3 regions of the Gynuella sp. genome follow, and region 2 is predicted to be linked to each of the others. Evidence: predicted binding sites of a transcription regulator. Region 2 holds the regulator's gene; each other region holds the start of a gene.
The links. Region 2 encodes FNR, which switches genes on or off when oxygen is low (the NO sensors DNR and NnrR bind a similar motif). Its sites were predicted from a motif close to TTGATNTANATCAA; they were not measured.

Region 1: the regulator FNR is predicted to act here: its motif matches at 7,425-7,438, upstream of adhE (bifunctional acetaldehyde-CoA/alcohol dehydrogenase).
Region 3: the regulator FNR is predicted to act here: its motif matches at 1,742-1,755, upstream of ubiT (ubiquinone anaerobic biosynthesis accessory factor UbiT).

What each region holds. Positions count from the first base shown of each region.
Region 1 is NZ_JBNKSF010000035.1:466,450-477,107, forward strand. It holds gene ACQY6I_RS15175 (putative Ig domain-containing protein) at 1-427, opposite strand, end outside; gene ACQY6I_RS15180 (SLC13 family permease) at 872-2,314, shown strand; gene ACQY6I_RS15185 (MAPEG family protein) at 2,415-2,843, opposite strand; gene ACQY6I_RS15190 (TetR/AcrR family transcriptional regulator) at 3,173-3,766, shown strand; gene ACQY6I_RS15195 (type 1 glutamine amidotransferase domain-containing protein) at 3,870-4,550, shown strand; gene adhE (bifunctional acetaldehyde-CoA/alcohol dehydrogenase) at 4,641-7,328, opposite strand; gene pflA (pyruvate formate-lyase-activating protein) at 7,672-8,466, opposite strand; gene ACQY6I_RS15210 (2-hydroxymuconate tautomerase family protein) at 8,950-9,174, shown strand; gene ACQY6I_RS15215 (hypothetical protein) at 9,284-10,537, opposite strand; gene ACQY6I_RS15220 (protein adenylyltransferase SelO) at 10,641-10,658, opposite strand, start outside.
Region 2 is NZ_JBNKSF010000007.1:277,234-287,891, forward strand. It holds gene ACQY6I_RS02335 (hypothetical protein) at 1-1,176, shown strand, start outside; gene ACQY6I_RS02340 (1-aminocyclopropane-1-carboxylate deaminase/D-cysteine desulfhydrase) at 1,181-2,116, shown strand; gene ylqF (ribosome biogenesis GTPase YlqF) at 2,153-3,016, shown strand; gene ACQY6I_RS02350 (histone deacetylase family protein) at 3,020-3,898, opposite strand; gene ACQY6I_RS02355 (bifunctional acetate--CoA ligase family protein/GNAT family N-acetyltransferase) at 4,057-6,720, shown strand; gene nudC (NAD(+) diphosphatase) at 6,701-7,534, shown strand; gene ccoM (cytochrome c oxidase subunit CcoM) at 7,573-7,692, opposite strand; gene fnr (fumarate/nitrate reduction transcriptional regulator Fnr) at 7,764-8,516, opposite strand; gene ttcA (tRNA 2-thiocytidine(32) synthetase TtcA) at 8,631-9,518, opposite strand; gene ACQY6I_RS02380 (hypothetical protein) at 9,590-10,084, opposite strand; gene ACQY6I_RS02385 (gamma-glutamylcyclotransferase family protein) at 10,365-10,658, opposite strand, start outside.
Region 3 is NZ_JBNKSF010000052.1:65,703-76,360, forward strand. It holds gene ACQY6I_RS20280 (cystathionine gamma-synthase family protein) at 1-942, shown strand, start outside; gene ubiT (ubiquinone anaerobic biosynthesis accessory factor UbiT) at 1,198-1,680, opposite strand; gene ubiU (ubiquinone anaerobic biosynthesis protein UbiU) at 1,814-2,806, shown strand; gene ACQY6I_RS20295 (U32 family peptidase) at 2,816-3,682, shown strand; gene ACQY6I_RS20300 (hypothetical protein) at 3,823-4,197, opposite strand; gene ACQY6I_RS20305 (N-acetyltransferase family protein) at 4,620-5,102, opposite strand; gene ACQY6I_RS20310 (protein-tyrosine phosphatase family protein) at 5,175-5,675, opposite strand; gene ACQY6I_RS20315 (DUF6348 family protein) at 5,677-6,321, opposite strand; gene ACQY6I_RS20320 (2OG-Fe dioxygenase family protein) at 6,497-7,273, opposite strand; gene ACQY6I_RS20325 (hypothetical protein) at 7,456-8,589, shown strand; gene ACQY6I_RS20330 (hypothetical protein) at 8,586-9,701, shown strand; gene ACQY6I_RS20335 (Rieske 2Fe-2S domain-containing protein) at 9,698-10,658, shown strand, end outside.

The DNA of each region.
Region 1 (10,658 bases), on a different contig from region 2:
TTCCCAAAATACCGGATTCAAATTCAGGCTGCTCTGCTCCCGGTCCGGGTGCAGTATTTATCATGGCATAAAATGCGGATAGATCAGAAATACCAACCTGGCCATCACCATCCAGATCTGCGGCCGGATCTTTCGACTCAAATTTCAGCAGAAAAATATCCAGGTCATCCATGTTCACAATATTGTTATTGTCGTAATCCGCATCACACACATTGCCATAACCGTCGTGATCAGAATCGAGTTGATTCGAATTTACAACTTCGCGGCAATTATCGCGTGTGTCCGGTATGCCATCACCATCGGTGTCATAGGCAACTGCTGCCAGACTGAATACAGGTAGCGAAAAGAATAATATGAAAACAAGTAAACAGAAATTAGAAAGAAAATTGTGCTGCCGTTTCGGCATAAAAGAATCATGTGAAAACATACTTCCTCCTTAAATGATCATTACCCCATCCCTACTACCGAGGCCATGTGATGCTAGGTTAGATATTACTGATATTCAACACCCCCTCTACCAGACCACAAAAAAGTTGATCTGACGCAGTTTTGTGTTGGCTAACCAAACTGGGTATTAATCACTCTTCCATACCTGTTGCTCTGCCGGCAGGCATTCTGACGGGTCTCGTTCAGGGCATTATCGGCACCGCCCAAACCGGTCACCAAAAAGGGCTTTCAAAACTTTTTTTAAGCCTTCAAAAACGTTCAATCTGCACTAAACTACTAATCAGGTAATCAAATAGATTGTTTTGATTTCTCGGAGCGCTCATTGGCTCTGCCAATGGTGTGGTGCATCTGTGCATCACGTTATTAACCCGGCATAAATACTTGCCGGGTTAATAAGACCAATAATCGACTGCGGAATACGACCATGTCGATGCAGGTAAAACAGGAAAACCGATCCTGGTTCGGGTTGTTATTGGGGCCTGTGGTCATGCTGATTATTGTTGTTCTTCCGGCTCCGGGAGGTTTGTCGGACGCCAGCTGGCATACTATTGGCCTGACGTTCTGGATGGCATCCTGGTGGATTACCGAGGCGGTTCCAATTCCGGTCACATCCTTCCTGCCTTTGGTGATCGCACCGCTACTGCAAATCAATCACATTAATGCCGTGGCGGTCTCTTACGCGCATCCTTTGATCTTTTTGTTCATGGGCGGATTCATGTTATCCATCGCGATGGAACGCTGGTCTTTGCACAAACGCATTGCGCTGAAAACCATGCTGCTGACCGGCAGCAAACCCAGTCAACAGATCGCCGGCATCATGCTGGTCACCGCATTTTTATCGATGTGGATGTCGAACACTGCGACCACAGTGATGATGCTACCTATTGGCCTGTCCATCATTCAGATGACACAGTCAGACGAACAAACTGATGCACCGTTTAACAAAGCTTTGTTATTGAGTATCGCTTATGCTGCTTCAATCGGTGGAGTGGCAACGTTAATTGGCACACCACCCAATGCCTTAATGGCCGCCTATTTAAACGAGAGTTTTCACATCAAAATCAGTTTCGCCAGATGGATGATGGTGGGTATCCCACTTACAGTAGTGCTATTGCTCAGTACCTGGCTCTGGCTAACAAAAATGTTTTATCAGGTGGACAAAAATGTCACCCGTTGTTCCAAGGTAACTTTTCGTTTGCAGTTAAATGAGTTAGGCCCGGTCAAACGAGAGGAAACCGCGGTGTTGATTATCTTTTCCCTGACCGCACTGGCCTGGATGTTTCGACCAATCATTGCCAAAGTAACCGGACTACCTCTGGACGATACGATTATTGCCATGCTCTCCGCCAGCCTGCTGTTTGCCTGCCCTATCGATAGACACAACCGGCGTCTGCTCAAATGGAAGGATGCAACCAAGGTTCCTTGGGGTATTTTGTTGCTATTCGGCGGTGGGTTGAGTTTGGCAGGTTTAATCAAATCATCCGGCTTGGCCGACTATATTGCCTTGCAGGTAGAAGCACTCGGAACCCTGCCACTATGGCTAATGACGATTGTCGTTGTCGCGATCATCGTGTTTCTGACAGAAATTACCAGTAACACGGCTACTGCTGCCGGTTTCTTACCACTACTGGGTCCCATTGCCATGTCAATCAGCAATACCCCCATGTCATTGGTTATCCCAGCTGCCATTGGTGCCAGCTGTGCGTTTATGATGCCTGTGGCGACACCTCCGAACGCCATTATTTTTTCTTCCGGTCAATTGCGTATTGCCGATATGGCCAAAACCGGGCTGGTACTGAATCTGGTCGCCATCTTCTGGATCAGTCTGCTGGGGCTGACGCTGGTTCGATGGGTATTGAACTTCTGAGCCAGGGAAATGGCACTTCCGATAACCATGATAACTGATTCATGGCACTGCCCTTCCATACCATAGCCGCCGCCAACAGCACTATGAAAATCTCAATACCTCAGCGGATAAAAAACATGGCGGCATTAAACGTTAACCCAAACAGTGGAATATTAGACAACGTATACAGAACAAATCTGATTTCAATACGATTACCGAGCACTTGAACCAAACTGTGTGCAATACGCAGACACACATATGCCCAGGCCAAATACAGGTTAACCTCATTGCCACTTCCAATCACCGCGAGGGAAATAGCCAGCGCATAAAAGATCGTCGGCTGCTCCATCAGGTGATTGTAGTTATCGGCTTTCCAGCGCACGGACGGTGGCAAAGCCGACATCTGCTGTCCTTTCAGTGCGTTCGGGTCCGGTTTGATTCCAGCCTTGCGCATGGCCGGCAGACGGGTGGCATACATCCAAACCCACATGACCATCGACCATGCCACCAACGCGATGACCGGTGCAATCATCTCAACACTTGTTTCCATTGTTTCAACCTGCTGCTGTGAATGTCGCCGATGATTATTGAATGGGCAGCTGAAAATCACAATGACACAGTTATTGCCAAACTCAATGCTGTCATTATGAGCACCCGGTAAGCGATTGACGCAGGCACCATTTCCATTGGTTTGCCACCTGTGCATGATGAGATTTAGGGAATTCGTGCAACTTTGCCGGATTTTAATGTCGCATTGCGACGCAGATAATGATTTTGTGGTTCCTTAAGTGGGCAGATGAATAGCACCAGCCTGTCACAGAGATTTCTCTAAAAAAATACTAGACGACTGGTCTATTTTGAACTAGGATGCCCACCATTATGACGAAACATTCAAAAGACAGTCGCCAGCACATACTCGAAGTTGCACAGGAAATTATCAGCTGCAAAGGCTTCAGTGCGGTTGGCTTGAACGAAGTATTGAAAGCAGCAGCAGTCCCAAAAGGGTCCTTCTATCATTATTTCGCGTCAAAGGAAGCCTTTGGCGTTGCCATGCTGGAAGATTATTTTGAGCAATACCTGATCACCATGGAACAGATTCTGACGCGCAAAGATTATCCGGCGATCGATAACCTGATGCTGTACTGGCAGAACTGGCTGGAAACTCAGGGAGGCCAGGAAGCCTGCGGCACTCGTTGTCTGGTGGTGAAACTGGCGGCCGAAGTCAGCGATTTGTCCTCGGCCATGCGCGCAGTATTGCATCAAGGCACGCAAAATATTATTGCCAGACTCGCAGAGGCAATGGTTCGGGGTATTACAGAAGGCAGTCTGAAACTGGCACCGGATACAGCTTCGGCAACAGCAACAACGTTGTACCAACTGTGGCTCGGGGCAAGCCTGATGGCTAAAATCACGCACAGCTCTGATCCGTTACACAGTGCCTTTGAGACCACCAGGGGAATGCTGATCCCCTGACAATGCAATCACGACAGCAGGTATCTACCTGCATTTTTTATCACTGAAAATTAGACGACCGGTCTATTTTAAAATCAACTGACAATTTCAGGAGCATTTCAACATGCAAATTTTAATGGTACTTACCTCTCACGACGAACTTGGCAACACAGGTTACAAAACCGGCTTCTGGCTGGAAGAGCTGGCAGCCCCTTATTATGTTTTCAAAGATGCCGGCGCCACCATCACTCTGGCGTCTCCAAAAGGTGGACAACCACCACTGGATCCAAAAAGCCACGAGCCGGAATCCCAAACCGATGAAACCCGTCGTTTTGAAGCCGATGCAGAAGCAGTCGCCGCCCTGGCAGCCACGAAAAAACTGCAGGACGTCAACATGAATGATTTCGATGCCGTGTTTTACCCAGGCGGTCACGGACCATTGTGGGACCTGGCCGAAGACACTACCTCCATCAGCCTGATTGAACAGTTCGCCAATGCAGACAAGCCCGTCGCTGCGGTCTGTCATGCGCCTGGCGTACTACGCCATGTAAAAGGCAACGATGGCCAGCCTCTGGTCAACGGCAAATCCGTGACCGGATTTACCAATACGGAAGAAGCAGCCGTGCAACTGACAGATGTCGTGCCTTTCCTGGTGGAAGACATGTTGAAGGAAAATGGCGGTGATTACAGTAAAGGAGCCGACTGGATGCCACATGTAGTAACAGATGGCAAACTGGTGACCGGTCAGAATCCAGCATCTTCAGCCGATACCGCTAAGGCTTTGCTGGCATTACTGCAAGCTTGAGAAGATCGTTCGACATAAAAAACACCCGGCAGGGTATCCTGTCGGGTGTTTTTATCAGCCGATATCAGTTATCGGCAAGAGCTAGCTGTCTCAGGCAGCGGGTTCTTCAGATTTTTTCTGGCTCTGTTTGGCAGCCGCATCTTTCACCGGTTGTACCAGCGCTTTAGGTTGTCCGTAAAAGGCTGTTACATACAGGTCTTTGATTTCACTGATCATCGGATAACGAGGGTTAGCCGGAGTACACTGATCATCAAATGCTTCTTCTGACAACAGATCCAGTTTGTCCATAAACTCTACTTCATTCACACCAGCGCCACGAATGCTTTTCGGTATGTTCAGTTCGGCTTTCAACTCATCAATCGCCGCTACCAATAGTTCCACCTTCTCGTCAGCACTGTTGCCACCCAGTTCAAGGTAATCGGCAATCCGGGCATAACGGGTTTTGGCCTGTGGATATTTATACTGCGGGAACGTACCTTGTTTAACCGGTACATCAGTTGAGTTGTATTTCACCACTTCACTGATCAACAGCGCATTAGCCAAACCATGGGGAACATGGAAATGCGCACCCAGTTTGTGAGCCATGGAGTGACAAACACCCAGGAATGCATTGGCAAATGCGATACCCGCCATGGTTGCAGCATAGTGAACTTTTTCACGCGCTTTAGGATCATCCTTACCATTTTTGTAAGCGCTGGGCAGATATTTGAACAGCAACCGAATCGCTTCCAGTGCCTGGCCATTGGTAAACTCATTGGCAAACAGGCTGACATAAGCTTCCAGCGCATGGGTCAAAGCGTCGACACCGCCGTAGGCAGTCAAGCCCTGTGGCAGGCTCATCACCAGATCAGGATCAATGATGGCCATGTTCGGTGTCAGCTCATAGTCGGCGATTGGATATTTTACGCCGGTTTTTTCATCGGTCACTACCGCAAATGGTGTTACCTCGGAACCCGTACCAGAAGTGGTAGGTATGGCAACCATCTGAGCTTTAATACCCATTTTCGGGAAGTGATAAATACGCTTACGAATATCCATAAACCGTAGTGCCAGATCTTCGAAACGGACTTCCGGATGTTCATACATGACCCACATGATTTTGGCTGCATCCATCGGTGAACCACCACCAAACGCAACAATCACATCTGGTTTGAAGGCATTACATTTTTCCACGCCTTTGTTAACGGTACGCAGTGTTGGATCAGGCTCAACATCATAAAACACATCGGTTTCAAGCCCTTGCGCATGCAGAGCATCAGTGACCTGCTCGGTATACCCCTGATTAAACAGGAACGGATCGGTAACAACCAATGCCCGCTTTTTACCTTTCAAATCACTCAGCGCGACAGGCAATGCACCTTTACGGAAATAGATATCTTTGGGGATTTTATGCCACAACATATTTTCACGCCGGCTCGCAACAGTTTTCACATTAATCAGGTGTTTAGGACCTACGTTCTCAGAGACAGAGTTACCACCCCAACTACCGCAGCCCAATGTCAGTGACGGAGCCAGTTTAAAGTTGTACAGATCACCAATAGCACCCTGTGAAGCTGGCATGTTGATCAGGATACGACCGGTTTTCAGACGGCGACCAAACTCTTCGATACGTTCACGATTGTGATCCTGATCGGTATACAGGACAGATGTATGACCCATACCACCCAATTCAACCAGTGCTACGGCTTTGTCCAGCGCCTCATCAAAATCTTTGGCCCGATACATGGCCAGAGTGGGAGAAAGTTTTTCATGAGCGAAAGGCTCATCGAGATCAATGGCATCACACTCAGCAATGATCACTTTGGCTTCTTTGGGGACTTCAACACCACCGATAGCTGCCACTTTGTAAGCAGGCTGTCCAACAATTGCCGGGTTCATTGAACCGTTGACGATAACTTGTTCACCAACTTTCTTTTTCTGCTCAGCAGACAGAACATAAGCGCCACGAGCCTGGAATTCAGATTTAACCTGCTCATAAACACTATCAACCACAACCACAGACTGTTCAGAGGCACAAATGACACCATTGTCAAATGTTTTACTCATCAGCACTGAGCTCACTGCCTGTTTAATATGTGCGGATTCATCAATAACCGCTGGCGTATTACCAGCACCAACACCAATAGCTGGTTTACCAGAAGAATAAGCCGCCCGTACCATGCCGGGACCACCAGTGGCCAGAATCATGTTAATGTCAGGATGGCGCATCAGATGCTGGCTCAGATCCACAGTCGGTTCTTCAATACAAGCAATAATGTCTTTAGGGGCACCTGCCGCAATGGCCGCATCCATTACAATTTTTGCTGCCAGAGCAGTACATTTTTTTGCTCTTGGGTGGGGAGAGAAGACAATACCATTACGGGTTTTCAGTGCCAGCAGCGATTTGAAGATGGCTGTGGATGTCGGGTTAGTGGTCGGTACCACACCTGCGAGAATACCAATAGGCTCAGCCACTTTCATGATGCCGTATGCGGTATCTTCTTCAAGAATGCCACAGGTTTTGTCGTCTTTGTATTTGTTGTAAATAATTTCAGAAGCAAAATGGTTTTTGATCGCCTTATCTTCGGCAATACCCATTCCGGTTTCTTCCACCGCCATTTTGGCAAGACCGATACGCGCATTATTAGCGGCCAGTGCAGCCTGACGAAAAATCTCATCAACCTGTGCCTGCGTAAAACGGGAATATACCCTTTGAGCAGCTTTTACCCGTTCGATCAGAGCATCTAAATTTGCCAGGCTTTTATCCGGACTGGATGCTTCAACTTTTTTATTGGCCATTTTCAGGGCCTCCTATAACTACCAAGAAAGTCATTTTCATTGACAATCAGCAACAATGAATTGCCATTAAATGTAGAGGTATCAGCATTTTTCCTATTGACTCAGATCAGGTTGAATTCACGGAATAATTAATTATTTTCAAAAAATAATTATGAGCCAAAATACATAGAATATGCCTTTAAAATCAAAGACATAAAGAACCCTTCCGATACTGTTTAAAGACCGGAAAATTCACCTGTAAATGTTTTTTTGTATTTATTTTTGGATGGGTGTTTGTGGAATTTTTAAAGCACAGAATATTTCTGTACTAACTATCTATCAGATAGTAATCATGTATACGATATCAATATTCTCCAGTAGCAAGACCATAACTGTTAAAAATAGCACTAATGCGTTTCATAGTGTCAGATGATGGAGGCGTCACACCATTCAAGGCATATTCCTCACCCAATTCCTTCCACTTGTGTTCGCCCAATTGATGGAATGGCAACAGTTCAACTTTTTCCACATTCCCCAGCTGTGCTACAAAACGAGCCAACTCATCGGCATCATCTAAATCATCAGAATATCCGGGCACGACCACATAGCGAATCCACACTTTTTTCTCACGTTCGGCCAAATAACGGGCAAACTTCAGAGCGTACTGATTGGAAACCCCAACCAATGCCTTATGCCGTTCCGGATTGATCTGTTTGATGTCCAGCATGACCAGATCCGTAAAACCAAGTAGAGCATCGAGCGTGTCATCGTAATGTACGGCGTAACCATTGGTATCCAGACAGGTATGAAAACCCAGGTGCTTAAGGCTCTTGAACAGACGATACACAAATTGCGCCTGTAACAACGGTTCACCGCCAGTGACGGTCACCCCCCCTTCAGACATTTCCATAAACGGCTGATAAGGAACAATTTCCTCCACCAGCTCACCGACTGAACGCAGCTCTCCAGCATTCAGATCCCAGGTATCACGGTTATGACAATACAGGCACCGGTACAGACAGCCCTGCAAAAACACCACAAAGCGGGTGCCTGGACCATCGACAGTACCAAAGGAATCGGTGGAATGAACGCGACCGAGCATGTGGTCGGCATCCATTTCATCTCCCGCAACGGGAATCAGGTTTTCAAGTCTGGTCATAAATACTCCTATATTGGCTGACACTATAGCAGCTTTGTCCTTATCAAAATTGCCTCAGGTCAGTCTGCTAAAATGTTGTCGATCACGCAGAACAGGCGTATTGTCGCTATCTGCAACACAGCATTCCCAATTCAGCAACATGGAAATTCTGCTATTCCTGGCAGCGGATATATCCAGCCATCATTATTCACTGCGAAAGCCACTCCAACAGGATTGCATTTCCTCTGTTCAATCTTATGCTAGGGCCTGTCTACACGAGTTTCGTTGAACCTGTTATTGGCTAAAAAGGCTGCAATTAAGTGACGCGGCATTCCGACGGTTAACGTGAAGCTTAGTCATGCTAGGCGAACGTTGACCAACGCAAAGTGCGGCCTTTTTAGCCATAACCCTTCGGGCTGAGGCCGATGAAATGAGTGTAGACAGGCCCTAGTCGCCAGCAACTACTGCAACATCAACCACCATCTCAATTACGAGGAACTTTACATGCCTTACGTCAATATCAAAATCACCAAAGAAGGTGCTACAGCAGAACAAAAAGCAGAATTGATTTCTGGGGTCACACAATTGTTAAAGGACGTTCTCAATAAAAATCCCGCCACAACCGTCGTCGTAATTGATGAAGTGGAAACTGACAACTGGGGCATCGGTGGTGAACAGGTGACCGTTCTCAGACAACAGGCAGCGCAAAAACAACAGGACAAGTCCTGAAGCAGACCAATCTGCGCAGGCAACCAGGAAAAGATGACGTTCCTCAAAGGTACAACTGATAGATCAAAGTGCACATTGGAGATGTTTTTGTGTACGCGGCACGAATCCGCTATAACACCCAGGCGTTAACGAGCGACGCCACTCCCCACATCACAACCGTATAGTGCCAGTTGTTTTTGATGATCGCGCCAGCGGTAGCCTGATAACGGCTCATCAGCGCCAGACCAACACCGGTCAAAGGACTGGTGCCGGTGGAAATGGCCCAGCAGGACAAATATAAAAACCCCAGACGAACTGGATCAGGGCTCAATGGCAATAACAATGGACTGACCACGGACACACTGACAATCGGATGAATCCCTACCATTCCAGCCGTAATCATCACCGCCAGTACAACACTGAATAACCAGGAATCAAACTCAAACCCTGTCAGATCAAACACATTCGGATACAGTAAAATCAGGGCTTTGATGCCTGCAGAAAAAATACCGGCAGCCAGAAACAGCGCAAACTGACTGCCAATGTTAGCCAGCTTATAATTGATAAACTCATGTACCAGATACAGATCAGGACCGCCTCGCATAAACATCATTGCTCCGACAGGTGCCAGCAGGCAAATTAATACCAGCACGCTGATACCTGACCAGATGGAATGCGCCACCATCACGGCCACTGCCAGAAACAGTGGCATGATCAAACTCTCAACCCGAATTGGATAACCCTCGAACACCGCTTTTCGGTTCAGACTGACCTCCAGAATGGACAGTCCTATGCCAATCAGGGCCATCAACAAGCCGGGCCAAAGCACCCCCTGCCAATTCAGGCCTGGCGCATAGGTAAGGGCCACACCGGTGGCCACAAAAAACGGTGACCACCACGCTGCGGCGGAAAAACTCCGCGCCAGAATAACCCGCTGAGATACACTCAGAGCACCGTTGCGCTGCAGTCTGTCTCCGAACACGAACAGCACAGACAAGTTAATAACCGCCCCCAATAAATGCGATCCAAAGGCGGTTGTCACTAGTGCCCGGTTCCCCTGCGGCAATATTTTCTGCTCACTTTCAACATTGGCCAAAGCCAGGAAAGAAACCGCGACAAACATTCCCAACAACGGCAGGTTAACGGCGAAAATCTGCTGCCAGGGTAACCATAAGCCCTGAGTGCCGGCAAACAGTAACGCTGCTCCCCCTGTTATCATCAGAATCGTGGATTGTCGTTGACCATTCCTGGCGATAAAACGCCACATTAGCGCATTGCTGATCCAGGCGGCCAGCGCGGGAGCCAATACAGGAATCCAACCGGCAACACTCATTAAATACAAAATCAGAGTACTGAGAACGATCCAACCGGTATATTTTTTCATGTTACAGCTTAGTGTGAGGAAATATTGAAGTGGCAATTATGATACCAGAAGCCTATGCGGATTCCCCGGGAATATTTACAACAAACCGCAAGCAAACGCTCCGTCAGGATGAGCAACTAAC
Region 2 (10,658 bases):
CGTGACTGGAATATTCCTCTGCGTCATCTGGTAGAAAATGCTGGTCCGGGTCCTGACATGGGGAGTGGGCCAATCAGGTTGGCCTGTCGTTCTCAATGTTCTGTTGCCTGGTATCAAAGAGAGCTATGGGAGCCTTCAACAAAAGGCGGGCTCAATCATTTCGTTGCTATTCGTGATGCACTAAAACGTAATCGCTTAGGGCTAAAAAAGGCTCGGTCAGTTGAGAGCTCTCAGAATTATTCTGATATTCCAGTGATCAATGATCAGGTTCCTCCGTTGCTTACTCCTGACCCTGCTATGGTTGCCGAACAGGCAAAAGCCAGTGCTGAACAAGCTAAAGCCAGTGCCAGTGACAAAGCATTGATTGCTGAGCTTAAAGCGAAAGAAACACTCTACCGTTCTCAAATTGTTGATATTGCCACTGAATATAAAGAGAAATTTCAACAGCTTGATGAGCGTAGGAAGCAGGACATCGAGCAGTTAAAGCGAGTCATGCGTAACGAATCACAAGTGGCCAAGCAGCAGTTGATAGACTCTGAACAGTTGATCGCTCAGAAGAGTGTGTTGTATGAGACTCTGGCTGAAAAATATCGCAAACTTGCGGCTGAGTTTGAGGCGCTGAGAGAAAAGTTTGGATCACAAAAAGAAAAGCTGGATCAATTGAAAGATGCCCATTTGGAGTTGCTTGAGAAACAAGCCAGTACCTCTAAAACAGGATCTGAGGAATTGGGAAGGTTGCATGCACAGGTCTCAAAATTAACTGATGAGCTCGATACTTATCGGGAAGCTAAGATCGAATATGAAAAACGTCTAATTGAGGCTAAAAACAAGGCTGAACGTGCTGCCAGTCAGAAAATTGATGAGTTTATTGATCAGTTGCAGTCTCAGGATGTTGTATTCGTTGCTTATCACGCTGGGGCTGGGCATATGAGTTTGCCGGCCAAGTTATTAAAAGATTACCTGGAAGATCCTGATGTTTATGCTGCACAAAAATGTGGCGTTTCCGTCAATCAGTATCGTGAGTGGGTAGCTCATTATGAGGCTTCTATTTGTCAGGAATGTGGTGTTCCGATCAAACGCATTGATAGTCCAGCTGAATATGTTGAGGGTAATCACAATTACTGTGTACGCCATAAAAAAAACTCTAATGTCTCACCGTTGAGGCGTAGTTCGTAAGCAATTGACGTTTTTACAATCCATTCCATGGCAGGCTTTCCTCGATAGAGGGGTTCATTTATTCACATATCGGGAAGATTTGAATCACCCTTATATATCCGGTAACAAGCTCTATAAGTTGACACCATTGTTAACCCATTATCCGGCAGATGACGCTCTGCCGGTTGTCAGTTTTGGAGGCCCATATTCCAATCATCTCCATGCCTTGGGATGGCTGTGTCACCAAAAGCATATTCCTGTTATTGGGGTAATCCGTGGTCTGGATCACCCAGAAATGTCACCTACTTTGAAAGATGTTCAGCATTGGGGAATGGAGCTGCATTTCGTTTCGCGCAGTCAATACCGTGAATGGTGTGATATGCCCTATCCTAAGGCAGCTGAAAAGGCTGAAAAACAGTTTGGCAGGTGTTGTCTGATTCCCGAAGGTGGAGCCACGGCTGACGTTGTGGATGCTTATGAGCCATTGGCTGCGAAAATATATCAGGAAATAGTGCCTGACTATTTGTTTTGCGCGACTGGGACAGGTTCTACTGTTGGGGGACTGTTTAAATTCGCCAAGAACAGTAAAGTTCATGGCATTCAATGTGTTGCAGAAGGAAAGGCCACATATAGTCGAATCGCACAATGGATTGATACCAAATCTATTCCGTCAGATTTGGTTCTGATCGATTTTCATCGAGGTGGTTTTGCGAAAACAGATTCAGAGCTATTGGCTTTTTGTCGGGAATTTTCCAAGCAATTCAATATTCCTTTGGAGCCAATATATACGGGAAAAACATTCATGGCTGTGTATCAGTTGCTGTTAAGAAATTACTTTCCACCCGGTAGTGAAGTAGTGGTAGTACACACGGGGGGGCTGCAAGGAAATCGCGGATTTGAAAAACGATTCAAGGAAAAGAACCTGGCTGAATTTACAGCGTCTGACTGGCATTTCATTTAAGATACTGCAACTACTGTTTTCTATTTGAGTTGTATTATGCTTATTCACTGGTTCCCTGGGCATATGAATAAAGCCCGGCGGCAAATTCAGGAAGTTATTAATAAAATTGATGTGGTAATTGAAGTGTTGGATGCCAGATTGCCTGAGTCCAGCCGCAATCCCCTGCTCACTAAGTTACGTGCTGATCGTCCTGTCATTAAGGTCATGAGTAAATCGGATCTTGCTGATCCTGTGGTTACGGAACAATGGCTTCAACATTTTCGGCAGCAGCAGGATGTGATTCCCCTGGCAATCACAACTGAGCATCCTGACCGTGCGAGACAAATCCCCGAACTGGCTAAAAAACTGATTCCTCACAGAGGAGTTATGGGAAAACCTGTGAGAGCTATGATCATGGGAATTCCTAACGTTGGTAAGTCAACCCTCATTAATACGCTGCTGGGAAGAAAGATGGTGAAGGTTGGTAACGAACCTGCCATTACTAAAGGGCAACAAAAGGTCATGATAGGGGATGAGTTTCAGTTGATGGATACTCCGGGAATTATGTCCCCATCGCCGCAGGGCGAAATGAGTGGTTATCGTTTGGCAGCCTCGGGTGCGATCAGGGATACCGCTCTTGATTACGACGACGTGGCAATGTATTTGGTGGACTATCTAATGCAACGATATCCGGATTTGTTGATGACACGCTATGGATTGCAGACAATGGCAGAAGACAGCTATCAGTGCCTGGCTCAAATTGCTGCAAAAAGAGGTTGTTTGAAGAAAGGCGGTTTTGATTTGCACAAGGTCAGTGATTTGGTTGTACGAGAGTTTCGGGACGGCAAACTCGGTAGTATTAGTCTTGAGGAACCAGGTCAGGAAATTCCCTATCGGGATTTGGAGCCGGACCCGCAATAGCTGCTAAACCTCCAATAAGGCGCGGACATGTTGCTCAACTGATGCAGCCAGTGCTTTCAGATTATATCCGCCTTCCAGCATAGAAATAACGCGGCCGTCGGCGTACTTATTGGCAATTTCACAGAGTCTGGAGGTGATCCAGTGATAGTCATTGGCCAGCCAGTTCATTTCTGCCATCGGATCATCTCTGTGAGCGTCGAAGCCTGCTGAAATAAAAATAAACTCCGGTTTGTGCTGTACTAACGCTGGTAGCCACTGTGCTTCCCATATCTTCATCAATTGTTCGCCAGTACTGAATGCAGGGATAGGGCTATTGATGATATTGGGACGGTCAATGTTCCAATGGCTGTTCGGATAAAAAGGATGCTGAAATGATGAGCAGAACAAGACATCCGGTATATTTTTGAATATCTCTACTGTGCCATTCCCCTGATGTACGTCAAAGTCAATCACTGCCACTCGTTTGATATTATGTTTTGAGCGCAGCTCCTGAACAGCAACTGCGATGTTATTGATAAAGCAAAAGCCCATCGTAGTATTGGGTTCGGCATGGTGTCCAGGAGGCCTGACAGCACAAAAGGCTCTCTGATATTTACCGTCGACGATATCGTTAACGGCCTGAATGCCCGCGCCGGCAGCAAAATAAGCCGCGTCATGACTGTGAGGACCCATTAATGTATCCGGGTCAGCCTGAATTAACCCGGACAGTGGCGACATTTGTTCCAGTTGCTCTATGTACCGAGGGTGATGAACCCTGAGCACAGCTTCTTCATATGCCATTTCAGCCTGTAGTTGCAGCATTTTATTGTTCAGGCCAAGATTGGAAAAATGGCGCTGGATAGCCATTGTTCTGGCTGGACTTTCCGGATGTCCCTCACCCATGTCATGTTTTTCTGTGAAAGGGTGGCTCAAGAAGGCGGTATCTATCATTATTGTGATTATCAGTCTGGGTCTGAACGATTCTTAAATATAAGAGAATTTCATGGCGGAGACTATGCCTTAAACACTAATGATTCTGAACTAGCGAAAGGTCGGTGATCATGTCAGCTTTAGCAACCTTCTTTAACCCCGACAGTATTGTTGTATTTGGTGCTTCAGAGCGCGAAGGCAGCATGGGGGCCCTGGTAATGAAAAATATCGTGGCTGCAGGCTACGATAAAACGCTGATTGCTATAAACCTGAAACCATACAGTCAGGTGTTTGGTGTTCCCTGCTATCAGAGTCTTGCCAAGATCAAGCAACCAATTGATCTGGCAATTATATGTTTGCCAGCAGAAAATATTTCCAAAGTATTGAAGCAGATTGCTAAGAAAAGAATTCGTTCAGCAGTCCTGCTGACTGGCGGCATCAGTCGCCAGAAAGGTGCAACAAGAGCGGCTAACCAGGGTATCAGGGACCTGGCAATTAAGTTGGGTATCCGAATAATCGGTCCGAATTCAATGGGGGTGATGATTCCAGCGCTGAAAATAAATGCCTCTTTTGCGCATTTATTTCCTTCAGCCGGAACAACTGCGTTTGTGGGCCAGTCAGCAGCAATGGGCAGTGCTTTGTTGGATTGGGCGGTTGGTCGTGGTATCGGTTTTTCCCACTTTATTACCGTAGGAGCCGCAGCGGATGTAGAAATCGCGGACATTGTGGACTATCTGGCGGCTGACCGACGGGTTAAGTCCATTCTGCTCAATATCGAAACATTACCTGATGCTCGTAGATTGATGACCGCGTTGAGAGCTGCATCCAGAACCAAGAAAGTATTGGCAATTCGAAGTGGGCTGAAGGACCCCGTACCTGCCGGTTTAAAAAGTCGTGATCGGGTGGATTATCGCTTTTTCCGGCGTGCAGGGGTGCTCGAAGCAGAATCCATGGATGGCTTGTTTAACGGGTTTGAGATTCTCAACCGCATGAAACCGTTGTTCTTTGAGTCCCTGGCCATTATTTCCAATGGGCTGGGTACTTCAATGCTGGCTTTGAATCGTCTGGTGCAACTCAAAGGTCAGCTTGCGGATATGTCCAGTATTAAAGATGCTCTAAAAGATGTCACCTGGTATCAGGACGAAATCGGCTTTAATCCAATGGTGGTTGCGCCGAACACGTCGACTGAGGGATATCGGAGTTTGCTGCAAATGGTTGATAAGGTGAAAGGTTTGGGGGCGATAATGCTGGTGGTGACCCCGAATCACAGAAGTCATCCCATGCGATTAGCTGAGAGCCTGGTTCCGCTTATTAAGTCAAGCCGGCATATGGTATTAACGTGTTGGTTGGGGATCGAGTCTGTTCGTGAGGCGAGGGAGCTGTTTGATCGTCACAACCTGCTAAATTTTGATTCTCCCTCTGAGGCTGTCGAAGCGTTTATGATTATGGTTCATCATGAACGTAATCAGACCAGCCTTCGGGAGACCCCACCCCAGTCATTTAGTATTCAGGCATCCAATAAAGCAACCGTCGAATCATTGATTCATTCAGTTAAGCAGCAGAACCGCGAATACATGACCTGGATTGAGGCCCGGACAGTACTTGAAATATATGGTTTCAATCTTGTCGGTTCGAATTTTTATACCTCTCAGAAACAGTTATTTGCCGAACCCAATCAGGCATATCCCGTCTCCCTGCGACTGGTTCATGAGGCTTATTGTTATCCATTTGCCTATGATGATAATCCCAGAACCCGATGGCGTGGAGTGGTCATTTCGATCAATGACTTCAATGAGCTGAAAGATGCTACCCACCAGTTGTTGTCTGATCAAAAAAATCTGTTCCCTGGCAGTAAAGTACTGGGGTTTGGTGTCCAGCCGATGAGGCGAAAAATGGACTCGCTGGTATTCTCAATGGGGTTGACCCGGGATTCCCTGGTTGGCCCGCTCGTGGTGTTTGGAGAGGGGGGTTCTACAGCAGATATATTGGCTGATCGGCGCTTTGGTTTACCGCCATTGAATTCGAATCATACCCGAAAATTGATTTACCGTAGTCATGCATACTCTGTATTAAGTGAGAGATCCGATAATCCGGAAAAAGATATCGAAGAACTCAGTACAGCGTTGATGGCTGTTAGTCAGATTGCCATTGATCACCCGAGCATTGAAGGTTTGGAAGTTAACTTGCTGCTGCTACCTGACCACTCTCTGCTGGTATTGGGGGTTGCGATCAATCTGGGTAAGTCTTTTCCATCTCCAATCGTGCCTTATCCTATTCATCTAGAAGAATCAATGACGTTAAAAGATGGTCAGGAGCTGGTCTTGAGACCTATTCGGGCGGAAGATGAAGCAGAGTTGAAACTGTTTTTTGAACGCATGACAGCAGAAGCTTTGCGCTTTCGCTTTTTTGGCAGTCGTTTGAATTTTGAACATCGTGAGCTCGCTGCCATGTGTCAGATTGATTATGGTAGAGAGATGGCATTTGTCGCGGTTGATCAGTACCAGCGCATTTGGGGAGAGGTACGGACCTGGAAGGATGTTAATACCAATGAGATCGAATTTGCCGTAATGGTCGATCCTGAAATGCAGGGGAAAGGGTTTGGTTCGCAATTGATGCAGCGTATGATCCGGTACAGTGAAAATGAAAAAGCGACTGCTATCGTCGCTGAAATCATGAGTGACAACGAGCCCATGCTAAGGCTTGCCCGTCACTGTGGTTTTGAGCAGGTTTGTCAGGACGATGGTGTGTGTATGGTAAAACTGGAACTGAAAAAAGATGCTGTATCAACTGGATGAGACTTATTGGTCAATTGATTTTCAAGAAAAGCACGATTTGTCGGCAGGTAATATTCTTTTGTTTCAGGGGGGGAATCTGATTGTACCCAACTCCGGTGATTGGGTTTTGCAAGCAAAGGATATTCTGAATATTGAGGTTGATAGTGTCGGCTATATTGCCTCCCTGGAGGGGGTTCCCTGGTTTGCAGGTTGGTTGGATGAAAGTTATGAGCTGCCTGAAGGTTGGTGGGTTGTTACCGTTCGTGATGTTGCCCGAGAAAATGAGCAGGTTTTTGCGATGGTTAGCCGGGCTGTTCAGCTGCATACCTGGCGGCAGGACCATCGGTTTTGTGGGCGTTGTGGGCATAGAACACGATATTTTGATCATGAACCAGGGGCCCATTGTGATCATTGCGGGTTGACTGCTTATCCCAGGATATCGCCTTGCGTTATTGTGTTGGTGTATCGGGGGGAAGAAGTGTTACTGGCCAATGGTGTGCGTCACAAAGACTCAGGTATGTATTCAACGCTCGCAGGGTTTGTTGAGGCAGGGGAATCTGCGGAACAGGCTGTATATCGAGAAATTCTCGAAGAAGTCGGTGTGAGAGTGAAAAACATTAGTTATTTAAACAGTCAAACTTGGCCTTTTCCGCATCAACTAATGCTTGGCTATGAGGCTGAATACGAATCAGGAGATATCCGGATTCAGGAACATGAAATTCTGGATGCCCGCTGGTTCCATATCGAAGACCTGCCAAAATATGCACCTAACCTGAGTATTGCAGGCTGGATGATCGAAAGGCATCGGGAAAAGGTTCGTATGGCGAAGAAATAAAGGCGTTATGAGTATTAAACAGATAACGCCTCTGCTGCTTAGTGCTTGTCTTTTTTCTTATGAGCATCGCGATACATGAAATAGAAAATACCTCCGGTAATAAGTACCACGAGGCCAACGGTTCCTATTCCTGCGAAGATAATCTGATCGATATACATAATTACACTCTCCATACATATGCATGTAGGACGAGTGTAATTAAAAAATCAACACCAAAAGTTGATACGGATCAGCCCAAGCTGGAGACAATAATATCCAGCTCGCAACGTTCGGTTTCGCTCAATGCGGCAAGATCCCATAATGCTCTCTGATCCAATAAGGAGATTTCCTTGGCGTTACCCGTAATCTCGATCAGATCCTGCTTTTGAAAGCGTGTAAATACTCGGCTTACTGTCTCAACTGCTAAGCCAAGATAGTTTGCCATATCAGCCCGGGACATAGATAAACGGAAGGTTTTGTCAGAAAAACCGCGACGTTTGAATCTGGATGCCAAGTTTAACAAAAAAGAGGCGATACGTTCTTCTGCGCTTTTCTTTGATAACAACAACATCATTTGCTGGTCATCACGAATTTCCTTGCCCATCGTCCGCAATAACTGGCGTCTAAGTGCGGGTAATTCTGCACTCAGATCATCCAGACTCTCAAATGGAATTTCGCAGACGTTAGTGGTTTCAAGTGCCTTCGCTGAACACGTGTACAGTTGTGTATCAAAATTACTTAACCCAACCAGTTCGCTGGCCAAATGAAATCCTGTAATTTGTTCTTCACCATCATTTGTTAGCGTATAGGTTTTAAGAGTCCCCGTACGTACAGCATATACCGATGTAAACGGCTCGCCCTGCCTGAACAGATGATCACCTTTTTGGATGGGACGACCACGACGGATAATTTTTTCCAGTTTGTCGAGGTCGTTGTCCTGTAAGCCAATAGGTAGACAGAGGGGATGCAGGCTACAGGTATCGCAGTGGGCAGTACTAACCATAGAAAATTTTCCTGACAATATTTTTGGTCACATTATGGAACTTGATTCAGATCATGCAAGTATATTGACTAATATCATGACTTTTTTTTTGGACATGTACTTTACCTGCATTGATTAGCTTATGGCTCCTGGTTCCCAGCTTTCCACCTGAGTTTGTTTCATTGGGCTTAGAGGCCCGTCATCGCCAATATTCAGCGAGGCAATGCCATTAATACTCAGAGTATTGAAATCGAACAGGCTGGTATCCGCCAGTTGTGATGGCGCGACATTCTGGATTGCTCTAAAAATAATTTCACTGCGGCCGGGCTGCAGTTTTTCCCAGTCTTTCAACATTTGTTTGATTGACTGACGCTGAAGATTTTCCTGTGAACCACACAAGTTGCATGGAATGATCGGAAATTCCTTAGTCTCAGCATACTGTACAATATCTTCCTCTTGGCAGTAGGCCATAGGGCGAATCAGAATATTACGTCCTGAATCTGCCAGTAATTTAGGAGGCATTGCCTTAAGTTTGCCACCGTAAAACATGTTCAGGAAAAGGGTTTCAATGATGTCATCGCGGTGATGACCCAGAGCGATTTTATTTGCCTGAATCTGTTCCGCAAAAGCATACAGAGTTCCGCGCCTGAGACGGGAACACATTCCACAGGTGGTTTTTCCTTCCGGCACCATATCCTGAACAATGCTATAAGTATCCCGTTCCAGAATATGATAAGGCACATTGATAGATTGCAGATATTCGGGCAGCACATGCTCAGGAAAGCCAGGCTGTTTTTGGTCAAGATTAACAGCCACCAGATCGAAATGTACCGGTGCACTTTTCTGTAGCCCCAGAAGAATGTCCAGCATCGTGTAGGAATCCTTGCCTCCCGACAAACATACCATTACCTTGTCGCCATCTTCGATCATATTGTAGTCAGCAATTGCTTTTCCGACTTCCCGGCGCAGGCGCTTTTGTAGTTTGTTAAATTCTGTTTTGTCTTTTTTACTGAGTGTTTGCATGGTTTGAGGCAGGATTGGAATATGGATAAAAAACGAACGCGCGTTCTACCATTTTCCTTAGTGCTTGTAAATCAAGCAGCTATAGAGTCTTGTTTTAACCAAGCCTGTAAAAAATGAACAAACTTGACTTTGTCATGAAACTCCCTGCTAGGATGAAAATTTTTACACCAGTATTCGGCTATTCTTATGACATCCGTTTTAGCGGGTACAGGGATCCCTGAACTTTCATACATAAACCAAGCAATTGCAGTGGAATAAGCCAGATTGGTGGATAGTTCAAGATGAGGTTGTTCGAGAAAGCTTCTCTGACCAGCTAAACCTCTGACTTTACTCGCCAGGTCTGGTGTCTGCGCCAGATAATTGTCCCAAATGTTGTTATGTTCCTGCTCAGTGATATTAAAAAGACCATAACCCTGGTCAGAACTACATCCTAAATGATATCCAAGATCTGATTCTGTGGCGGCCGTGGCAATCAGTAGAGCTTCGTGCGCTTCATTCCAGACCCCGAAATATTCCAGTGTCGGTTTAATAACGCAGTTTTTTAATTCGCTTGCACAGATACCCATATATTTCACCAAAAAATGAAGTAAATGGTCTTTGCTTCAATATTGACTATATCGGTTCGCAGATACTGAAACTAAAGACTATTTACATAATCCGTCAACAAAAGTACTTATAAATTACGCTAGCAAAATCTATGAAAGGTATTAGATCTTTTGGTTGGTTTTCACTTAATTATTAGCATATTTAGTCACTAAAAATGCGCACATGCTGTTTGTTGCAGGCGCAATTGATGACTTTGATGGTTATTGAAAACAGAGTTGGCTCCAGTTCTGCAAAAAAGTGTCAGATATTTTTACGCTGCAGAATACAGTCGGGTAGGTGCTGCATCAGAAATGTGTCGTGTAGGTGATAATGAGTGTCACTTTCTATCGCTCTTGGGTAGCGAGGGGCAGACCTGTCATTGATAAGGTTACCCCAGTGACTGGTTGTTTTAATAAACTCTATTGCAAATGCTTCGTCCCAGGAAAAGCAGCCTTTAAGAATGACATCCAGATAACTTTGGGTTATCGGATATTCTGATGATGGTGATCTGGTTTGGTGGCCAACATAGGTCCAGACGATTGCATCATCAGGAAG
Region 3 (10,658 bases), on a different contig from region 2:
CGCCAGGGAGACCATCTGATTGCCAGCCGCTTTATATTTGGCAATACCAACAGCTTTCTGAATACCCTGATGAACTTTGGCATTGAAGTCAGCTTCGTGGATGCTACCGACAGCACTCAAATCGCAGCTGCCGTACAACCCAACACCAAAATGGTGTTTGTGGAAACGATTGCCAATCCATGTACTCAGATTGCCGACCTGAAGAACATTGGCCAACTGTGCCAGGAAAAACAACTGGTGTTCGTCGTGGATAACACCATGACCTCCCCATACCTGTTCAAACCAATTAAAGTGGGGGCATCACTCTCAATCAACTCCCTATCCAAGTGCATTGCCGGTCATGGTGATGTACTTGGCGGCGCCGTCACAGAGCTGGGTCAGTTTGACTGGAGCCGCTACGACAACATCATCGACACCTATAAAAAAGGCGATAGCCGCAACTGGGCACTTACCCAGATCAAGAAAAAAGGTCTGCGCGATACCGGCGCCACCCTGGATTCCATGGCTGCTCACCACATTGCCATCGGCGCCGAAACCCTGTCCCTGCGGATGAGCAAAATCTCTGACAACGCTCTGAAGCTGGCACAATTTCTGAGTCAGCAGGATAAAATCGTCAAAGTCTTCTATCCAGGGCTGCCAGAGCATCCAGAACACGAAAGGGCCGCAGAACTGTTTATGGCCTATGGTGGCCTGATCAGCATCAACCTGGACCCGGCCATCGACTGCTTCGAGTTTCTTAACCAACTGCAGGTGCCGATTATTTCTTCCCACCTGGGCGACAACCGCACGCTCATCATCCCAGTGGCCCATACCATCTTTTATGAAATGGGACCGGAACGCCGGGCAAGCATGGGGATTGACGACAATACCATCCGGATTTCCGTTGGCATCGAAGACATTGAAGACCTCATAAACGACTTTGACCGGACACTAAATGGATAAACCCGGTCACTGTAACGACCTGCCACGCCCTAGTGTCGTGTCTCAAATAAAACGCATATTTAAATGGGCCGCCGAATTCACTTCGCAACTCTATGTTAAGTTCAGCAAACGGCGTCCCAGTCTTCGAGAAGCCCTCAAGACGCCCACCGCTTCATTCCAGCGCTTGACAAGGGAATGACCATCGCCTGCGAGCTGCACCTCGTTGTGAACATCTTGAGGTGCTTGTTTAATATAGGTTTTATTCAACACACTACACTAGGGCCTGCTCCACTGATGCAGCTTCTGCAAGGTAATGCGAAAGGGATTCGGCAGGTCCTCCGGCTCAATACTGTCAAACAGATTTTTGACCGCCAGCCCCAGCTCTGTATCACCACTGATCACAAGCTCACGTTGAAAAAACAACGTATCAGGATCAACCGTCCGCGACATTAATTTCAAAAAAGCACGGATTGGCCCTTTGATCCGGCTTTCACTCTGCGTCTGCCCAGGCCGCATCAGAAAATGCTGGTGTTCATCGACCGTAAACGACCAGCACATAGCGGCATCTGTTAGCTCAATCGTGACCCAGCGCCCCTGTAGAAAATCGAATTCATCTTCCGCCAGTTGCTGCCGGAAACACTGAGTGACAACGCTGGAAACCAGCCGGCTTTGTAACGATACTGGTGCCAAAGCGAAGGTTTTCAGCCATATCAACGACATTCGACTGGCAACATTCAGTACCTGAGTTGATTCAAACACATGACCTCCACGGTCAATCCCTAACAATAGAACAATTCTAGAGACTCGATAGTTAAGCGAATTGATATCCATCAATCCGCCACGTGCACGCTTATCTAGAATGGTGAGTTTTAATTAGAGTTGTTTGAATCTTATGGAGCTAGTCTGTCCAGCAGGAAACCTCCCTTCCCTGAAGGCGGCGATTCAGCAGGGAGCTGATGCTGTTTATATCGGGTTTAAAAACCAGACCAATGCCCGTCATTTTGCTGGCCTCAATTTCAACGACCGCAAAGCGCGGAATGCCATTGCCGAGGTCAGAAACCGTGGCAAAAAATTATTTGTAGCGATTAATACCTACGCAAACAATGACTCCCTCGCCGACTGGCACAAAGCCGTTGACGAAGCTCATGCGATTGGTGCCAATGCCGTCATCCTCGCAGATATAGGACTGATGGAATACTGTGCCCGCAAATACCCGGACCTGGCCATACACCTGTCTGTTCAGGGTTCTGCAACGTCCCTGCCAGCGCTGCAGTTTTATCAGTCGCATTTCAACGTCAAACGCGCCGTACTACCAAGAGTGCTGTCAATCAAACAAGTTCGCTACCTGGCAGAACAAAGCACCATAGATCTTGAGGTATTCGGCTTTGGCAGCCTCTGTATCATGGCCGAGGGGCGCTGCCATCTGTCTTCCTATTTATGTGGCGAATCCCCCAACAAAAACGGCGCCTGCTCTCCGGCCCGGTTCGTGGAATGGCGGGAGCACCCTGCATACCTCGAAACACGTCTCAATGATGTTGTCATCGATCGTTTCAAAGCAGATGAAAAAACCGGATACCCGACATTATGCAAAGGCCGTTTTCAGGTTGAAGATCAGCTTTATCACACCCTTGAATGGCCCACCAGCCTCAACACTCTGGCTATTCTGCCGGAGCTGCAACAGGCTGGCGTCAAAGCCATCAAAATTGAAGGCCGGCAACGCAGTCCGGCGTATATAGAAAATGTCGCTCGAATATGGCGGGCGGCTCTGGATCAACTGACCAAAGATCAGCCTTATCAGGTAAAAGATGAGTGGATGTCGACTCTGGCAACATATGCGGAAGGCGAACAGACAACCCTGGGAGCCTACGACCGCCCCTGGCAATAGGAGTTGGAAATGAAAATAACAATTGGTGCCAACCAATTCTATTGGAACAGAAATGATACCTTTGACTTTTACCACCAGTTACTCAGCGCCCCTGTGGACCGGGTCTACCTCGGTGAAACCATTTGTCCAAAACGCAAAGAACTGCGTTATGACGACTGGCTTGACATCGCCAGACAACTCAGCGAAAAAGGCAAAGAAATCGTTCTATCGAGCCTGACACTACTGGAATCCGAATCCGACTTTCGTCAGGTAAGACAAATATGTGCCAACGAGCAGTATCTTGTGGAAGCCAACGACATCGCGGCTGTACAAATCGCATCAGAACTCAATAAGAATTTTATACTCGGTCCAGCCATCAACATATACAGCAGTGCCACGCTGGATTTTCTGGTCCGCCAGGGTGCAGTGACTTGGGTTCCCCCAGTGGAAATTGGCTACCAACAGATAGACACCATTTATTCTCAGGCACTGACATCGGTAGATCTGGAGATTTTCGCCTATGGTTACCTGCCACTGGCCTACTCCGCACGTTGCTACTCAGCCCGTCATCACCAATTTCAAAAAGACCAATGCCAAAAAATCTGCATGGAATATCCTGACGGCATACAGATTTTCTCCCAGGATGGCGAACCCGTTTTTAACCTGAACGGCATCAGTACCCAGTCCGGAAAAATCGCCCAACTGATTACCGAGATACCACGTATGGAACTCATGAACGTTGACTACGTTCGTTTGAGCCCGGTCAAAAACGGCTTTTTTGAGACGATAAAACGCTACCACAAAGCACTTACCGGACAACCAGATCCTATGATTCCCATCGCCCGCACCGGCTGTAATGGTTACTGGTTTGAAGAAGCTGGCAAGGAATGGGTTTAACCTTCGACATCTCTGCTAAAGCCATAAACTCAGCTCAAGACTCATGAACACAACCCTTAGGTTTTCTTCATGAGTCGGCTGTTATCTGGATACACCCTTCCATTCAAGAATTTCCGTTAATGACTTTATAGCAAAAAGGCTTACTTGTAGTTAGGTTCATCGTTGGCTTTGCCAAGTGAAAAAGCCACTTGTCGGCCAGTACCTGTTCTGTGGTCTGCCGCCGCAGGGTTTTGCATAAAGGCTTCTTTTTTAGACATTGCAAAATTCCGGCCTTCAAGATACACGCGTTCTGCACCACGGTCGTCCACGAAATTGCCTTGGTAACTGAGTTTTTTGCCTGGCGGGCAAATGCATTGGATGCTTATTGGGCGAAAATCAAATTCGTTGGAGGAGGATAATTTCTGCACGACGAGTGCACGTTTCATGAGCGGGGTGTGTTTGTCACATTTGGTCTTTTTGATCTTTAAAAGCTTCCGCCGTTGACGAAATTGGTCGTTAGGTATCACTGCATTCATTTGGTTTTCGTGTGAACATAGGTTATTGGCTTCGTTAGCTTTTCTATCAGCGAATAAAATGATGTTTAATTAAGTGGCCTCTGAAAAATGGCCTATTTTCGCGCAGGACGTTGTCAGGGTCAGCATTACGGAAATTTCTGTCAAATGAAAACGAGTCATGGTATTTAATATGGTTATGGCTTTCCTGTCTGTTGGCGGGTTCAGTCATTCCAATGCTGTTAAGCATTAAAACTCCCGGCTAACTCGAAATGGTGAAAAGACATACCTGTTGGCAGTTGCTTTGATACTGAATTTATCAAGAGAGAAGATGCACTACCGGACTTTAAAGCGCCCTTAACAGAACATTGAAACAGGTATAAATACCCATGTCACGGTCATTCTACATCCAGGTGAATTATTTATCTCTTTTGCGGTAGTCATCTTTATTCAACCAACAATACAGATTCATAGTAATCTGTCTCAGCATGTTTGGGATTGGGTCGACAATACTTCCAGCCATTTCGCTGATAAAAATTTAGCGCTCTCTGGTTGCTACGGCTGACGGATAATATAGCTCTGTTGCAGCTCGCCTTTAACAACACAGAAAATATATGGTCCTGTAACTGTTGCGCAAGCCCCAGCCCGCGATACTCCGGCTTCAGGTAAATCAGATGTATGTAGCCGGTTCTTGGTTCAGATGAAAACGTGCGAAACTCCAATTGACCGGCAATGTTTTTGCCGTTCCAAACATGTACGTAAGACCATTCCTGCAGCAACAATCTTTCGGCTATTCGTTCCCGATAGCCAGTCAGAAAATCATCAAATCCCTCATAATGACCGAAGCTGCAAAGGTAGGCATCTTTACGGGCCGCCACACAACTATCGAAATCGCGTTCTAAGTTGATCACTTTGAATTCCAGATCCATTGCCGCCTCTTATACCAACCGATGTAATGTCCGAAAATATGAAGCCTTTCCTAAAACCCGAAATGGCTTTCATCACGTATTAACAATATCACCGCAATAGCGCGTCACCCAATCTATCTGCTCCTGAGTGTCTGGTACGGATACGCCTCTTTTTTGCGATATATATTCGAATGCGCCTAATGGTTCAAAACCACATTGCAACAAAACTCCTGCGGCAACGATACCTGTTCGGCCAATGCCGGCACGGCAATGAATCACCGTATTCACCCCTCCGGCCATCTCGTGATACAAGCGCTTTGTAAATGCTGTAAACCGTGCTACAGAATGCGGCAGTCCTCTGTCGGGAATGGGGAAGGAGATGAATTCCATACCGTTTTTTTCGGCCAGCTCACGTTCACGGCTTAAACCCACATCGATGGCTTCCTGTTCTTCGAGAAGAGATACAATCTTATGGATGCCGAAGCGGGCAATAGCTGTAAACTCATCTTCGATCCATTCACCGGATACCGGTTTTGCCATCACAAACAAACAGCCACTGCCGATTTCTTCAACTTTATATATATCGGGAGTCATATTAGGAAGTTCTATTTTCTATCAGCATTATAAAATTGCGAATACTGTAGTAACCGTGCTTTTTAATCCATGGCAATGATTTCAATGCCAATAACCCTGCATCCCATATTTCATTATTGTTTAACGCTTCAAAGGTTTGCTCGCCAGATACATTGCAAAAAAAACAACGAAACCATGACGGGTTAGTACTCAACGATTTGTTCTTAATGGCTTGTTCGATGACGGAAAAAAATCCATCTGGAATCGTGGCATCAGTTTCGGTACTGCCACGGGTACCAATATTACCAATAAAAGCTTTATATTCTTTCCCGTCAATATTCCAGAGTTCGATCGATACCTGATCCGGATCGGTTTGACCCCAGAGGGAAGCAAGCAAGACATGGAAAGAATTGACACAGAAATTGTGCAATGCGTCATTGATTGCACTGCGCCCCGAGCCGATGCCTGCGAAACTTTCCGTAACGATTCGTCGGTCCTCAAGCAACACCTCCACTTCCAGACAACCGTTTTGTTCTCTGGGATACCAGATAGCTCTGATCGCAGGTAGTTTGCCCAAAGGAACAATCCACTCATTGCTGATTTGAAACTGTATTTCATGAGCAGACATCAACTCAGATAATTCTTTTTCAAGTGTTATTGGTTCCATGAAGTACCTTGTGGTTTAGAATATCCCTGCACTGCCAAAGTGACATAGTCTTCGACATAAATACTAATTTTATGCGGCATTCCAAGATGGGTAGACTTTATTCTCTTTCATTGAGTACCAACATATATTGAAACCCTGTCAGCGACAGAACGTATACCAGATGTCCGCTACAGCTTTAATACCCCGCAACCCTCAGGCGGTCTTTAAAGGTCACAACCAGAATATCGCGATAGCCCTCCACGGCAGGATCAATCTGTTGGATGGCGGTGACGCCATGAAGAATTTCCCGGTCATTAACGATGGCCATACTCATGGGTTCACACAGGGTAAATTCGTCGAGCAGGTTATGGCGGTGATCGAAAATCTGGCTAATGCCTCCTTCGACACCATGGCGGTTGATCAGTACCATCATGACGAAATCGACTCCATCACTGTGGATACCTTCTGGCGTTGGCAGGCCACGTTGGTGATGATTGGCGTCGATCCGAAACTGGTGAGCTTCGATATGCCAGCTAGCCTCAGGAGCCAGGCGGGAAAAGATCCGGCAGCCTGTGTTCATCAGTGCGACAAATATGCAGCTGCTTTTAACAACATCGGCAATCGGTTCATAGTAGCGCAGTATGCCGCCATTCAAGGGGTTGTAACTCAGGCTCTGGTAATGAGGTTGATGCGGTTCCGGCCGCCAGGTGTCAGTACCCGGGAGGGCACTAAAGGTGGCATGACGGCGACGCCGATAATGACCACCATCGGCCATGTAGGGATCCTCTTTCAGGTCATGCCAACTGTCTGCAAACAGTTGCCAGTCATTCAGTGCAGCCGGGTCATCGGTCAGCAACCATTGCCGCAATTCCTTTGCCGCTATGTGGGCATAATAGTGCTGCTGCAGGATCTCCTGAAGATCATCGATCAGACCTGGATCGTCAACCGTATCGTCTCGCACCGGTTCAGTCATTGGGCTCGTCCATCATTGAGGAAGGCAGAGTGTATCAATTTCTTTTCGGTTGTTGAAAAACATCCTGCATGGGTTCATAAAATCCTGCCCACCGCTTCCTGGCAACTGTGCGCCAGCGGGATGATCACGTTACAATCTATTGACTGGCATGACAGCCAGTACTGTGATCCCGGAGACATTGAATGTCCAGACTGTTAATAACCGGTGCCCGTGCACCGGCGGCATTGGAGATAGCCCGAAACCTTCACCAGCACGGCCATGTTGTGTTTGCTGCGGATTCGTTACGTTTTCCGCTGGCGGCCAACAGCCGGGCGGTCAGCGCTTACCATATGATTCCGGCACCCCGCGATGGCATTACTGCTTATACCCAGGCATTGCTGGAGATTATTCAACGTGAACACATTGACTATCTGATTCCCACCTGCGAAGAGATTTTCTACATTGCTTTTATTCGCGAGACGTTAAACCCGTACTGCCATGTTTGCTGTGGTGACTTTGATCTGCTCAGTCGCCTGCATAGCAAACTTGAAGTCCTCGACCTGTGCAATGCATTACCGGTGCAAATCCCCGCAACGCGGGTCATCGAAGATATTAGTATGATGACAGACCGGGCGTTGGCCAATCGAGTGGTCAAAAGCGAGTTCTGTCGTTTTGGCACGGGTGTGTTATTACATCCTACCAACAGGCAGTTGCGGCAACTGCATCATCATCGGCATGGACGTCTGCTGTGGCAACAAAAACTCACCGGTAATGAGTATTGCAGTTATGCCATTGCAGTGAATGGTGAGGTATTTGCCGAGACTATCTATCGCCCACGGCATCGTTTGACTTCAGCAGCTGGCATTTATTTTGAACCGGTTATGCATCCGGGCATTTCAAAGTTTATTGCAGCATTTTGCCGTTATTATAAATTTGAAGGCCAGGTTGGTTTTGATCTCATGGTTATCGAAGATCAGGTGTATCTGCTGGAATGCAATCCGCGCTGCACCAGTGGTGTTCACTTGTTGACGGATGTGGATCTGTTCGCTGCGTTTACGGGTACCCGAAAAACCGAAGCGGTACCACGACCGGCAATGCTAACCCTGCCCATGTTATTGATCGGTTTACCAGTGGCGTTAAAAAAACTGCGTCTGCGGCAGTGGTACAGGGATTTTCGCCGGGCAAGGGATGCGATACAGCAAAAGGGTGACAAACCATTTCTACTGTTCTCCCTGCTAGCTCTGGGCGAGCTGGTCGTCAAAGCTTGGCGGTTGCGGTTGTCGCTTCGTCAGGCGTCAACAATGGATATCGAATGGGACGGAGAAGCAATTCGATGATATCGGTGATTCAGCCACCACATGCTGCTTCTGCCAATCCGGTTGATCGTTATCTATCGGCTTTTACCGGAAGTACGCAGCCGGTGATACAAAACGTTCAAACCCGCTTTGCCGTGTGGACAAACTCGAACGGTCTGGCACTGCCGGTCACCATCAATGATCATGAGTATGACAACAGCTATGTTTGTTCACCCTACACGGCACTGGTACCTTATTGTCTGGAGGAACTGGCGAAGCTGAATAATCCACTGCTCCGGGCCATGATCCGCCAATTGATATTACTGATGGCCGGAAGCCTGAAAAAGCATCAGATCAATAAAGTGGTGCATGTCAATAACTGGTTGTTGTCCACCAATCTTTATATCGATGGCCTGAACTCTGACATGAGTGCGTTGATTAAGCCATTTACCTCTGCGTATAACGATCATGCATTGATCTTCAGATCGTTAAATGAATTCGCCAATGCGCAATTGCTGTCCGGCTTTCGAGAGGCAGGATGCCTGATCGTTCCGACCCGGCAGGTCTATCTTTATGATCCGTCACTGAAAGATTACTGCAGCACCCATAATTACCAGATTGATCAGCGGTTGCTGACCAAAACGCCCTATCAACATGTTACTGGTGCTGCAATCGGTGTAAACGATCATGCCCGCATTGTCGAGCTGTACAACATGCTGTATATACAGAAATATTCCCGCCATAACCCGCAGTTCACCACACGGTTCATCGCACAGATCAGTCAGCATCCTTACTTTGAACTGGAAGGGTTCCGTAATGCCAATGGGATACTGGATGCCGTGGGCGGGCGCTTCAGTATCGGTCATACCACAACCTTGCCAATTGTTGGTTATGACACCACCAAACCTCAAAAGCTGGGGCTATATCGTATGGTACTGATGTCGACCATGCAGCACGCCCATCAACAGGGTTTGTGTTTTAACGCCAGTTCCGGTGCCGCCGGCTTTAAACGCCTGCGTGGTGCCGTACCGATGATTGAGTATTCTGCTGTGTATGTCCGCCACCTGCCCCGGGCCAGACAACGTATCTGGCAACGGCTGGCATTTATTTTGAACCGGTTGTTTGTGCCGGTTATGCAGAGATATGAGTTATGAGCACAACATTATGCGGTTCACCATGGACGGCCGTCATCGCTGCGAAAACACTGAAGCGCAAACCGTTATCCATCTATTTCCAACAGCAACCTGTTGTATTGTTTCGATCCGGCGACCATATTGCTGCCCTGCTTGACCGCTGCCCACATCGTGGGGCGTTATTGTCTGCCGGCAAAGTCTGCGGCACTTCGTTGCAATGTCCGTATCATGGTTGGCAGTTTGATGGTTCTGGCCGTCAAACCGGGTTTCCCGGGATACCCGAAACAGCGAAATGCCCTGCCTTCAACATCAAAGCTTTTGACGCGGTCGAAGATAGCGGTCTGATCTGGCTACGCGAACAGGTACCGGATGCTGACACCGGACGGCGGTTTGTACCAGCGGTTCATCATTCACACACATGCTTCACGGTGGCAGCGTCGATCAACGCTGGGCTGGTCGACATTGCCGAGAATTTTCTGGATGCCCTGCACACGCATTTTATTCATCCAGGCAACATCCGCTCCCAGACTCACCAAAGGCATTTATGTGAGGTCACCGTGACTCAGGTGGAGGATGGTTATCAGGCTTTATATGTGGAAACAAAACAGCAGTCGGGATTGATCAGTCGCTTATTCGGGCAAGGCATTAGCCATAGTATCGGCCGGATACGACACCCTGGCATAGCGGAAATAGAATACCATTCAAACACCGGCATAGAGCTGTCGGTGGTGATTTATCTGCGCCAGGAGACCGGGCAGCGGTGTCAGTTGATTTTCCGTAATTATTTTCGCCGCCGGATTATTCCAGGCTGGTTGCAGCAGGCGGCGCTGGCACCGTTCCAGTATCTTGCCTTAAAACAAGATAAACACATTCTGGAATCGAGTGCCAATAACGTGAGCAACTGCCCGGATTTTCACCCTATCATCAGCCGCTATGATGTCATGCGCCCCTATATTGAAAAAGCTCTCCAAGGGCAGA